Regions from separate parts of the Thermoanaerobacterium aotearoense genome, predicted to be linked through region 1. Evidence: a T-box and tRNA genes for the amino acid it is inferred to sense, from the RefSeq annotation. Region 1 holds a T-box; the other holds one or more tRNA genes.

Region 1 (6,706 bases):
TTCTTTCTCAAGCGTCTTCACTATTTCTATCCTTGCATCTTCTGATTTGCTTCCTGTAAAGTCGCCACTGTCTACAAGAATACCGTATTCAACAAATGGCAGTGAGTCATCTACCCCATCATTCCCCTTGATGACTCTCTTTATTGGCAAGTCGTATTTCTTTGCAAATGCATAATCTCTCTCATCATGGGCAGGTACAGCCATTACACAGCCTGTCCCGTATGTGGCAAGAACGTAATCGGATATCCATATAGGCACTCTTTCGCCTGTGATAGGATGGATAGCATACGCTCCTGTAAATACACCTGTCTTCTCTTTTTCCGTCGAAAGCCTCTCTATCTCGCTTTGCTTTTTGGCGTATTCTTTATAATCCTCTACATTTCTCCTGTGTTCATCTGTCGTTATGAGATCTACTATTTCATTTTCTGGAGCCAAGACCACATATGTAACACCGTATAGCGTGTCAGCTCTTGTTGTAAAAACTTTAAACGATATGTCTTTTCCGTCGACTTTAAATTCTATCTCAGCACCGTCAGATTTTCCTATCCAGTTTCTCTGCATCATTTTCGTCTTTTCAGGCCAGTCCAGCTCATCAAGCTTATCTAAAAGTTCTTCTGCATATTCAGTTATTTTCAAAAACCACTGAGTCAAATCCTTTTTAGTCACTTCAGAACCGCATCTTTCACAAGTGCCTTCTACAACTTGCTCATTTGCAAGGACTGTCTTGCAGCTTGGACACCAATTGACAGGAGCCTTTTTCCTGTAAGCCAACCCTTTTTTATACAGTTGCAAGAAAACCCACTGTGTCCATTTGTAGTAATCTGGCAAACAGGTTATAACCTCATAATCCCAATCAAATGTGGCGCCCATCTCTCTTAACTGTCTTTCCATCGTCTTTATGTTTTGAAGCGTGGAATCCTGTGGATGTATGCCTGTCTTTATGGCGTAGTTTTCTGCCGGCAATCCAAACGCGTCAAAACCCATTGGATGAAAGACTTCATATCCTTGCATCCTTTTCATCCTTGCCCATGAATCAGCAGGCCCGTAGTTATACCAATGCCCTGCGTGAAGCTTAGCGCCTGACGGATATGAAAACATCTCAAGGCAGTACAATTTTTTGTCGATGTTATCCGGATTAAATTTGTATAGTTTTGTATCTTCCCACTTTTTTTGCCATTTTTTATCAATATCCCTTGAATAAGCCATCTTCTCACTCCTATTAATATTTTTTGCATAAAAAAGGCTTCACATCATAAAGAGACGAAAGCATCGCTTCCGTGGTACCACTCTTTTTGACGCAAGCCCACTTGTTCCATATAACGGTACAACCGTGCATACTTTTAATATGCATGCTCAATGGCGAGTTCAGCTAACACAATGCCTTTTCTCACCGTCACAAGGCTCTCTGAAAAAGTCTTAGCTTACTACTCCACATCATTGCATTAACAATATATATTTACCAATATTTTATTACAAATGCTCTTAAAATGCAACAAGATAGATTACCATTTGCGTCCTGGATCGTCTGCCATTGAATTAACTGTTGCATCAGGATACAGCACATTTACATGATCAACAAGATTCGTCGTATCTGATATGACAAATTCAAGCTTGTAGTCAGAATTCATCGTATATCCTAAAACAGTTTGATTTGGAGTGCCGCTTACAGTAGCTTTATACGGAGCTTTCCCCAATACATTTTCAATATCGCTTCTTGAAATAGCTTGTAATCTTGGATCAAATGATCTGGTTTCAAAAACCTGCATTCCTTTATTAAATCCAAATACAAGATCCTTTTTGGTAAAAGTTGTATAAGTTCCTTTTGCAGACGAAATGTACTCTTGCTTGTCAGGGTTTCCATACACCTTTTCTATGTCATCTATAGTAGTTTTGCCTGTGACAAAATCGCAGTTTATTACTTTACCTTCTTTTGCAAGGCTTACTATTTGATTTATCAGATCACCGTTGCGATTTTCCGAAACAGAATTCTCATCTTGTTTGCTGCCATTATCATTATTGCTGTCGTTGCTGCTATTTTCCACATCATTTGTATTATTATCAGAAGCAGAAATATCATTTGTTGCGGTTTTTTGGCTTTGCGATTGTTGATTTTCCCTTTGCTTTGTATTGAAATTGCTATAAAGCAGGTAGCCAGTAAAAACCGATGCGATAACAACAAGTGCTATCAATAAACTGTATTTTCTCATCATCAAGCCTCCAATTTTTTTATTTACTCCCCCACACAAATGATAACCTTGCCCAGTGCCTTTCGTCAATGACTCTAAGATAGATTTAATACATAATTAATATTTTTAATACTTTATTGATAATTGCTTAACAACATTACACTATAGTGTTAAAATATAGTTAAATAGATTGATATTGGAGGTGATATCATGGTAAACAGTACATCACCCAAAAAATTTGACGCAAAATTTATAACAAGAACCGCTATTTTACTGGCATTGACTATAATCATACAATTCATCAAGATGCCGCAGCTTGTAACAGGTTCAATCGTAAATGCGATGCTTATTGTATCGGCTTATTTCGTAGGAATCTGGTCTGGCATCACAATAGGGCTTTTGACGCCAATTATCGCGTTTTTAGTAGGACTTATGGGCTTTCCAATACTTATACCGTTTATAATGATTGGAAATGCACTGTACGTAGTGCTTTTCTCGGCTATTAAAAACAACATCATAGGCATGATAGTAGGTGCAGTTGTAAAATTTTTATGGCTTGCAGCTTCCGTAAAGTACATCCTCGTAATGTTTGGCATCAAAGTCCCGCAAAAAATTGCAGCAGCCTTTACATTCCCGCAGTTAGCTACTGCTATAATCGGTGGAATACTATCCATCTTTTTAATATTCATCCTGACAGGCTATTTCAATAAATCAAAGGAGTAGGTGGTATATCCCTACTCCTACTCAATTGCTTCAACGTTTTTTAAATTGCTAATTTTATTTGACACCCTTAAGATGTACTCTATCAAAAAGCTTTCTTCATATCTTAAAAGCTTCGAATCCACGTTTTCTATAGTATCTGTAAACCAATGATAATTTTTTATAGATCCGTCTTCATCCATGGATAAAAAGGCTATAGCGTCGAATCCACTTGCTAAAACAGGCAGTGCATCTGTAGGCAAAAGCAGGTTTCTCCTTCTCTGAACCGTATTTTTTGGATACTCTTTTGCCATAAGATCTGCAACGTCTAAAAGCATTTTGCCCGCTTTCCTGTATATTAACATGCCTTCTCCTTCAAGGTATGTCAACTTTCCTGCTCCAAGATTATCCAGTATTACAAACTGCGTATCACTATTTAAAAGCCTTCTATGCTTTTTTAAGAAATATTTCATTCCCCTTTCGCCAGTCTCTTCGCTGCCTGTAAAGAGGAAAACCAGTTGCACATCATCAGGAAATTTATCTTTGTTGTTTGCATAGTGATCTGCAATTGCTAATGCCAAAGATACGCCAGAACCATTGTCATTAGCGCCATTTGTGTACTTCCCGCCTAACTGGCATATAAGCAAAAATACAATCATTGCAAAAGTTATAAGTATGCCTAATCCCAATAAAGCATTTGATACAAAAGAAATGTTCATCACTTTAAGTGCGATACCCAATGGTATAAGGGCAAATCCAACATACCCAACATTGAAAATCATTTTTAATCTACCAACAATCTTTGGGCTGAACATCAAACTACCCTTTTGCGTATCGATGTGGGCAGATATGACTATTTTCCTTTTGCCATCTTTTTCGAATCTTGTGAATACGTTTTTAGATCTGTGCTTAGGCATTATGCTTGTTTCAAAAGACCTGCCGCTTAACTCTAAAACCAGCAAAAGTACTGCAATAATGGAAATTAAAAGCTCCACAACATTTAAAAATTTATCGTATACGAGCGACGCGGCTCCCATGAGGAAAAGAAGGATACCAAATTGAAGAGGCAAAATGTAAAGATTGTCTCGGGTCGTTTTAAATTCCTGTACACCCACATCATAGCCTAAACTTTTAAGCTTTTCTGCGATGTAATCTGCTGCCTTTCTTTCATTTTTTGTGGCTGAACCACGGTGTTCAAACCTTGAAAGCTCTTTTAAGTAATCCATACTTTTCATAATATTCGCCCCCTAACTATATATTTCTACAGACATCTCAATATTCCTTCAATAATTTTTTCCTATGAGATGATACATTATTCACAATAGCAAGATTAGTTAAGCTCACAAAGGAAGCGAAGCAAAAAACCACCCGCTATGCGGATGGTTTTTGTTAGTGCCCAAGTATAGAATTTATTATATTTCCAATGCCTTTTTGATTCGTAGTAGAATTTCCTTGTCCACTGCTATTAGTATTAGTGCTATTTGTGCCGCTGCTGCTTTGCCCGCCATTGCTGGATGTGCTGCTTTGTCCGGTGCTTTCAGTGTTTGTATTTCCCGGTTCCGTTCCATTTGTAGGAGCAGTAGTATCACCACCATTTGTCGGTGAGTTTCCATTTTGTGAGCCATTGTCGTTCTGATTATTTCCCGGCAATACATCGCTTCCACTGTCTGACTGTGTAGGCAACACGTATTTGCCATCAGCAGCGTACGCATTTTGCTCCGGCGTCCTGCCTGGCGGATTGATAAACACTTCTTGTTTCACCAAGAAAGGCGGCGTCCAGGAAGATGCCAGTTTTCCTGTCAATGTGTCTATCTGGGCTGACACGTGAACAGTGCAGTACTCTGTAGGCTGTGTGCCTGCAGCAAACATCTCAGTATACGTCCTGTCCCCTCTCGGATCTTGTCTGCACAAATCGGTCGGCAATTCTCCGGAATCTTTGCAGACCGTCTCATATACTATTCCAGATGGTTTATCTGTAAAATGTGTTGGTGGAAGATTTTGATGTATTTGTGCCATGACAGTCCTCCACATCTGAGCTGGGAAAGTACCACCTACCTGCGACACACCGTAATTTTTCACAGGGTTATTTGATGATGGATAGCCCATCCACACAGTGCCAACGTAGTAAGGCGTAAAACCTGAGAACCAAATGTTGCCTGAATTCTCAGATGTTCCTGTCTTATCTGCTACATCCATATTAGAAAGCTTTGCGGCAGTACCTGTTCCATGATCTACAACGTCCATCATCATGCTTCTCAATATATAAGCATTTTGCTCACTTAGCACCACATGCTCTTCCGGTTTATTGTCTACCAACACTTTTCCTGTTGAATCTGTAATCTTTGTAAAAGTAATCGGACTTATATACATGCCTTTATTGGCTATTGCCCCGTAAGCAGCCGCTTCTTGTATAGGCGTGATACCTTGGCTTAAACCGCCTAACGCCAACGCTGGAAGGTACATATCATTTTTAGTGATGTCAAGGCCAAATTTTTTCCCGTAACTTGCAGAGACATTTATGCCTATCTTGTTGACAACCTGAACAGCAGGCACATTCAGCGAATCTGTAATTGCTTCCCTTAAAGTCACTAACCCATGGTAATAATTGCTTTCATAGTTGTGAGGTGTATAAGGCTTTGCACCGGGAAGCGTAAATGTTGTAGGAACGTCATCTACAACTGTAGCAGCGGTAAGACCGCTTTGCAATGCAGGCCCATATACAGTCAAAGGCTTTATCGACGAGCCTGGCTGCCTCTTTGAGTCGGCAAAGCTTATACCTCTTGTGACATATTTAAAGTCATTTGTATTTCTACCGCCTACAATGCCCTTGATTTCTCCGGTCTTCCAATCTATAACTACCATAGCGCCCTGTACAGCCTCTTTTGTAGTCGGATCTACAGGGAAAAGCTTCGGATTTTTAAACGCATTTTCCATTATTGTCTGTATATTTGGATCCATTGTAGAATATATCCTAAGTCCGCCATTATATATCTCGTTTAATGCTTCAGATTTAGTTATACCAAGCTTTTTGACAAGAGCATCTGTAGCATCATTTATGACTTGATCTATGAAATAACCGTGACTGTAGGTAGACAAATTAAGGTTTTTAAAGACAAAATGCAGCTTTTCATTTATGGCAGCATTGTACTGTTCTTGAGTGATGAAGCCTTGTTTCAGCATTTCACTCAAAACAAGGTGCTGTCTCTCCGTCGCTTGCTGTATATTGGAATCAGGCGAGTACATAGAAGGATTGTTGGTAATGCCAGCAATCATAGCACATTCTGCAAGATCCAACTGGCTTACATCCTTGCCAAAATACTGAAGGGCTGCTGCTTGAACACCATACGCATTTATATGTGGGCCACCTAAATAAATGGTGTTAAGATACGCTTCAAGTATCTGCTTTTTCGTGTACTTCTGTTCTAATTGCCATGCTAATACAGCCTCTTGAATCTTTCTCGTCAATGTCTTTTCATCCGTAAGCATAGTATTTTTGACAAGCTGCTGCGTTATGGTGCTGGCACCTTCCACAGGTTTGCCACCAGCCTTTATGTCAACCAAAAGTGCACCAATTATCCTCTTTGGATCAATGCCTAAATTATTCTTGTAAAACCTCTGATCTTCTATGGCCACAACGGCATTTTGCAGGTTTTCAGGAATCTTATCTATAGAAACCCAAAGTCTGTTATCAGAACCATGTAAAATTGCAGCTTGGCTCCAGCTTCCATCGCTGTTTTTAACATATACTATTGACGATTGTTTCATCTTTGTCAAGGCATCCTGCGACAGTGGAGGCGTGTTTTTTATTATAGCTAAAACTT
Region 2 (6,706 bases), 750 kb from region 1:
GCGATGGTAAAGGCTTTTGCTAAAGACGGCTGGCAAGAGATAGAGAAAGATTGGGAAGAAGGCAAGATAACTACGGAAGAATGTGCATTAGAGACATTTAAGCTTATGGACATGGATGAAGAAAAATTGAAATCATTGCTTTTGACGATGGAAATAGATTTATACTTTAAAGATTTCATGGAGTTTTGCAAAGATAGAGGCTATAAAGTTATAATAGTCAGCGATGGCTATGACTTCAACATAAGGACTGTCTTAGATAAATACAATATTGGCATAGAGTATTTTAGCAATAAACTGGACTTTCGCGACGGTAAAATTGTGGCATCATTTAATACATCTGATGATTGCGATAAATGTGGTTCTTGCAAGTTGGACATCTTAAAAAAGTATAAGAATGAAAACACGCGGATTATCTATATTGGCGATGGTTACTCTGATATTTGCATTTCAAAACATGCCGATTTGCTTTTTGCAAAAGGTGTGTTGTTAAAATACTGTGAGGACAATGGCATTCCATTTGTTCCATTTGGAGATTTTAGAGACATCATGGAATATTTAGAAAAAAGCGATAAACTATTTTAAGTTTATCGCTTTTGCTATTGGAGGTACAACTTGTTTTTTTCTCGATATGACGTATGGAAGGTAAAAATGATTGTCATCGATATTTATGTTAAATGCTCTTTCTAATAACTCCTTGTGATTGCCTGCAAACAAGAACAAAGAGCCCTCGTTGATTATATCTGTCAGCATTAGCAAAAGCATATCAAAGCTTTTGTTTTTTCTTTCCTCTTCCATGAATTTAAGAAGATCATCTTTAAGATTTCCGATGCTTGACAGTGTATTGACTTGTCCTATGCCAACTTTTAAGTTGCCGATTAAAAATTCTTTAAAGTCGGTATAAAATATCTCTTCAACTGTTTTGCCTTTTAAGGATGTGCCGGCTTCAAACATCTCTTTGCCGAAAGACTCTATATCTATCTCAGCTATTTCAGCTAATTTTTTTGCCGCTCGTATATCTTCTGGTGTGCATGTTGGCGATTTGAATACAAGCGTGTCTGATAATATGGCTGCACACATAAGCCCTGCAATACGCTTATCTGGCGTTATACCTCTCTCTTCATAGATTTTATTGATTATTGTAGAAGAACAGCCTACAGGCTGGTTTCTAAATAGTATAGGTTGATTTGTTTCAATGCCGCCAACTCGGTGGTGGTCAATGATTTCAAGGATAGTAGCATCCTCTATCCCATCAACGGCTTGAGACAATTCGTTGTGATCTACAAGTATTATTTTCTTTCTTTCATAGTCCAATATGTGACGCCTTGCCAATAGACCCAATACTTTCCCTTCATCATCAACCACAGGGAAATTTCTATATCTGTATTTTAACATTGTCTGTCTTACATCATCTATGTAATCACTGTCTTTAAATGTGACAATGTCATCTTTGATCATTATAAGTAATACAGGCAAGCATTGGTTTATAAGCTTTATGGTATCAAAAGTGTCGCAAGGTACTACTATTAAAGTGGAGTCAAACTTTTTTGCTTCTTCTATGACTGCATTCGATGGGGCTTCACCACCAGTGATTATTATGGTCTTTGCGCCTTTTTTTATTGATTCTAATTGGATGTTTTCTCTGTTTCCTACGATTAATGTCATGCCAGGTTCTATTCTGCTTACCACACTTTGCGTTTGCATGGCGGCGACAATTATATCGCCTCTTACAAATTCTTCATTCTTTAAGATTAGCTTTCCGTTTAATGTCTTTATGATGTTTTCAACTGGGATAGTGTAATTTGACAACTCATGTGATGATGTCAGGTATGCTTTTGCAAGGTCTCCCATAGTTGCAATGCCTTTTAATTTATTTTCATCATCTACAACCACAATTGTCTTGGAATTGTTACTTAATAAAATATTCCAAGCTTCATACATTGGTGCTTTTTCGCTTATGGTAAGTGGTTTATCATAAGCAATATCGCCAACCTGAGTATATACATTGTCTATCAATAGTGGTTCATTTACATCAAAATAGTCTAATACAAATTGCGTTTCCCTGTTAATAGGCCCAAGCCTTACTGGTACTGCATCTATTTTGTCAGCTATTCTCTTTAAATTGGCGTATGCGATCGCTGAACAAATGGAATCAGTATCTGGATTTTTATGCCCTGAAACAAATACAACACTCATATTCAATTTCTCCTTTGTTTAGATTTTTAAACTTCGCAAATTGTTTAAGATTGAAAGTTATGTAAGATTGTCATGAATATCGGTTGGCGCATTAAATGAATCATATCAAATTCCCACATAAATATAATATAATATGAGGAGGTATAATGTAAATGGTAATGAATGTTGAGAGTCAACTTTATTCTTTTCTTGTCATGTTATATGGTGGCATAATAATCGCTATTTTATACGATATATATAAATTGTTTAGATTTATACTAAGGCCAAAGAGGATTGGAACTGACATAGGAGATATTATCTATTGGATATTGGCTACAATCGTATTTATATTTTTTTTATATGTAAGTAATTACGCAGAAATAAGGTTTTATTCATTTCTTGGTCTTTTGATTGGCATACTTTTGTACGATATATTTTTAAGCCCTATTGTGATGAAAATACTGCTATTTTTTTATAAGGTCATAAAAAATACAGTGATATGGGTATATAAAATTGCATCATATCCATTTGTTGCTATTTATAAAATTTTATCGGTGCCTTTACGATATATTTCAAAGGTACTGGGCATTCCCGGTAAATTAATCAATAATACAATATCACATTTTAATATTTTTAAGAGAAAAAAATAAAGGATTTTTCTAATAAATGTCGAATATATTTAAAAGACTAAAAATGTGTGTGTGAGGTATGTTAACCATGAAACAAAGGAGAAAAATGAAGTTAAAACCTGCTCTTTTGATTCTTTTTGTCGTGTACATATTATTTACGCTTGTAAAACAGCAAATGACGTTAAATGTGCTGGATAAAAAATTGAATGCGGCTACTACGCAGGTAAATGCTGCTGAAGAAGAGAATAAAAAATTAAATAATCAGATAAAATATATAAAGACAGATGAATTTATCGAAAATGAAGCCAGGCAAAAATTAGGGCTTATCAAAAAAGGAGAGATAATGTTTATAGATACTGCTAAGGATACACAAAATTCCTCGAATTAAGGCGAATTTTTTAATATGCTTGATAGAAATGACTTTTTAATATATAATAAACATATTAGTAATCAAATAAAAAGAGGGAGGATAAACATTTATATGCCATTTCAGGTAGGAGAGGTAGTTGAAGGAACTGTTCTAAACATCACAGATTTTGGAGCGTTTGTTCAATTACCAGAAGGCAAAACAGGGCTAGTCCACATATCAGAAGTTGCTAACACGTATGTAAAAGACATAAACGAGTTTTTGAAAGAAAACGACAAGGTGAAGGTAAAGATTCTTTCTATGGATAAGGGCGGAAGAATAAGCCTATCAATAAAAAAGGCTTTGCCAAAGCCAAAACAGGCAAAAAGCAACAAAGGCTATGACGGTGACAATTATAACAATCGGAATAATAATATATCTTTTGAAGAAAGGATATCAAAATTTTTAAAGGATTCTGACGAAAGGCAGCAGCAGCTTAAGAAAAATTTTGATTCAAAAAGAAGAGGCGGCGGTTATAAAAGAAACGCTAGTTATTAAAACTTCGGGTAAGCCCGAAGATTTTTTATGGGAGGACTAATATGAGGTGTTCTGTTATCGATATAGGAACAAATTCTGTCCGCCATCTTGTCTGCGATGTGGATGGAGAAAATATTAAACACATAAAGAAGGATGTTAAAATAACGAGGCTTGGAGATTCTGTGTCGAAAAATGCAAAATTATCCACTGATGCTATTGGAAGAACAGCAAATGCAATAAAAGCTTTTTTAGATGATGCTGAAAATCTCAAGGTACAAGATATATATGCTTTTGCTACATCTGCAGTTAGGGATGCTAAAAATGCTGATAGTCTTATAAATGAACTTACAAAACTTGGTATAAATGTTGATATAATAGATGGTGAGACTGAAAGCCTTTATGGATATATTGGTGTCTCGTACGGAACAAAAAAAGATAATGTGCTGGTTTTAGATGTTGGTGGAGGAAGCACAGAATTTTCATATCTTAATGAAAACCTCGTGAAAAAAAGTTTTGACATAGGTGCTTTAAGACTTACTGAGAAATTTGTAAAGAATGATCCTATTTCGATTGATGAGTATAATAATATAAGCCTATATATAACAGACATGCTTACGCCGTTTATAAGCGAGAATCGAGAAATACCTACAGATATAGTAGTCATAGGTGGCACAATAACAACACTTGCTGCTATGTCACAGGATTTAAAAATGTATTCGAGAGAATTAGTTCATGGATATGTGCTCAGTAAAAGCGAAATAAAAAGGTTGCTGGATTTAATGATGTCGTTGAGCTTGGACGAAAGAAGACTTTTAAATGGCTTGCAGCCTGAAAGAGCTGATATTATCGTTGCTGGCACAATAATAGTCTATACAATTTTAAAACTTTTGAACTGCACTTCAATTACCGTAAGCGAGTGGGATAATTTGGAGGGCGCTTTAGTAGAAAAATATATAAAAGAAACTAATGGGAAAAACTAATGGGAAAATAGGCAATTAATTTATGGCGCTGTATGCAAATAATATATGCACCACAATGGAGAAAAAGATGGATTACAAGCTTTGGAAGAAATAACCGATGCTTATTTTGCTGTATATAGAGAAAAAACAAAAAAGCTGAGATTACCTGTTGCTCAGCTTTTGTCCTAATTCCAATATTTTATTGTCATGATATAACGTCTTAATCGTCATGTTGTTTACATCTATTTGTACTCTATCAATTTTTTCACTTATTTCATCAATTTTTTCGTGAACAATCTGTCTATCATCAAATAAAGCTCTTATTTTATCAGTTATCTCATTATCAATCTTAGTGCCAAGTTTCTTTATTTCTTCTTTTGCAGTATGTAATTCAGATTTTAGATCAGTCATTTCCTCTTTTACATTATACACTTCCCGACTTTAAATCAGTCATTTCTTCTTTTATACTATAAACTTCAGATTTTAAACCAGCCATTTCATCTTTTACACTATAAACTTCAGATTTTAAATCAGTCATTTCTTCTTTTACACTATAAACTTCAGATTTTAAACCAGTCATTTCTTCTTTTATACTATCTACATCTGACCTCAAATCAGTTATTGCTTTATTTAAGTCTCCTATATTATTGTTGATTTTTTCCAACAAAAAAAGAATTTTTTCTTCCTCCATCAACAAAAACCTCTCTTTGGCACAAAATTTTTCTCATAGATTTATTCTAATTTATAAAGTTTATAAATTCAATAGTATTTAAGACTCATTTTAAAGCTTTTTTCATGTTTATTTAATGTATTTAATATTATCTTATATTAAAAAAACATATAAAAAAATCACTCACCTTTCTTGGTAAATGATTATGCTCATTCATTTTGACTATATGTTTTTTAAAAACCTCAAACTGTTGATTTTACTTGGAAGTAGCGGCGAGTGGAGTCGAACCACCGACACTGCGGGTATGAACCGCATGCTCTAGCCAACTGAGCTACGCCGCCATGTTTGGTTGCGGGGGCAGGACTTGAACCTGCGACCTCCGGGTTATGAGCCCGACGAGCTGCCAACTGCTCCACCCCGCGATGCACTATTTAATTGGTGCCGGAGACCGGAATCGAACCGGTACGGGCTTTAAAGGCCCGCAGGATTTTAAGTCCTGTGCGTCTGCCAGTTCCGCCACTCCGGCACTCACATCAACCAGCGACATCATTAATTATATTACATAAAGAACAATAAGTCAATACCTTTATGAATATAGTTTGTGTTGCAAATGAAATCATGTCTTTTCGGGATTTAAATATACTAACTAAATTTGACAAAAGTCGTTAATTTTATATAATTTATTATAGTACTTTACAAGAAGTTAAAAAATTAACAACTCAAGGAGGGTTAAGATTGATAACTATATCTAAAGATGAGATGCTTGACTTTTTTCATAAGTTAACAGCTTTTTTACCTTTGCTTTTTGAGGACAGTGTATCTTTTGCTATTGTAGATAATGAAAAATATTTAGAAATACAAAATTGCGATGAGCTTCCTATTAATGCAAAAGTAGGCGATGCAATTCCAGAGGGTGGAGCAGCCTTTGAAGCTCTTAGAACTGGAAACTATATTATAAAAGATGTACCAAAAGAAGTATATGGAGTGCCATTTAAGTCATATGCTATCCCTATAAAAGATTACGATAACACTGTAATTGGAGTCCTACTTATGGGGAAAAGTTTAGAGAAAAGACATAAAGTATTGTCACTATCAGAAAGTTTGGCATCATCACTTGAGCAAATATCTTCATCAATTCAGGAGGTTTCCTCTGGAGTTGAGATTGTAGTTAATTCTAATACTAAGATATTGGAAGAAGTAAATAAAGCTATTGAAAATACGAAAGGTACTGATGATGTTTTAAAATTTGTTCAAAACATTTCTAAACAGACGAATTTATTAGGTTTGAACGCGGCTATTGAGGCTGCAAGAGCTGGCGAAAAGGGTAAAGGCTTTAGTGTAGTTGCTGAAGAAATACGAAAGCTATCTAATAGCAGCAGTGAATCAATAAGTA

Evidence for each region. A T-box is a leader RNA that pairs with one kind of tRNA and senses whether it is charged. The one in region 1 lies ahead of leuS (leucine--tRNA ligase), so its partner is inferred to be a tRNA-Leu.
Region 2: it has a tRNA-Leu gene. The T-box ahead of leuS (leucine--tRNA ligase) is inferred to sense a tRNA for this amino acid. The anticodon was not compared.

What each region holds. Positions count from the first base shown of each region.
Region 1 covers NZ_CP047602.1:452,629-459,334, reverse strand. The annotation lists gene leuS (leucine--tRNA ligase) at 1-1,206, opposite strand, end outside; T-box leader at 1,254-1,447, opposite strand; gene GSH73_RS02125 (YjgB family protein) at 1,503-2,207, opposite strand; gene GSH73_RS02120 (ECF transporter S component) at 2,397-2,909, shown strand; gene GSH73_RS02115 (M28 family peptidase) at 2,927-4,120, opposite strand; gene GSH73_RS02110 (transglycosylase domain-containing protein) at 4,275-6,706, opposite strand, start outside.
Region 2 covers NZ_CP047602.1:2,369,576-2,376,281, reverse strand. The annotation lists gene GSH73_RS11915 (MtnX-like HAD-IB family phosphatase) at 1-582, shown strand, start outside; gene GSH73_RS11910 (putative manganese-dependent inorganic diphosphatase) at 574-2,193, opposite strand; gene yabQ (spore cortex biosynthesis protein YabQ) at 2,346-2,822, shown strand; gene GSH73_RS11900 (FtsB family cell division protein) at 2,890-3,189, shown strand; gene GSH73_RS11895 (S1 domain-containing RNA-binding protein) at 3,283-3,705, shown strand; gene GSH73_RS11890 (Ppx/GppA phosphatase family protein) at 3,747-4,664, shown strand; gene GSH73_RS11885 (hypothetical protein) at 4,806-5,054, opposite strand; gene GSH73_RS11880 (hypothetical protein) at 5,068-5,334, opposite strand; tRNA gene GSH73_RS11875 (tRNA-Met) at 5,581-5,654, opposite strand; tRNA gene GSH73_RS11870 (tRNA-Met) at 5,660-5,735, opposite strand; tRNA gene GSH73_RS11865 (tRNA-Leu) at 5,750-5,839, opposite strand; gene GSH73_RS11860 (methyl-accepting chemotaxis protein) at 6,073-6,706, shown strand, end outside.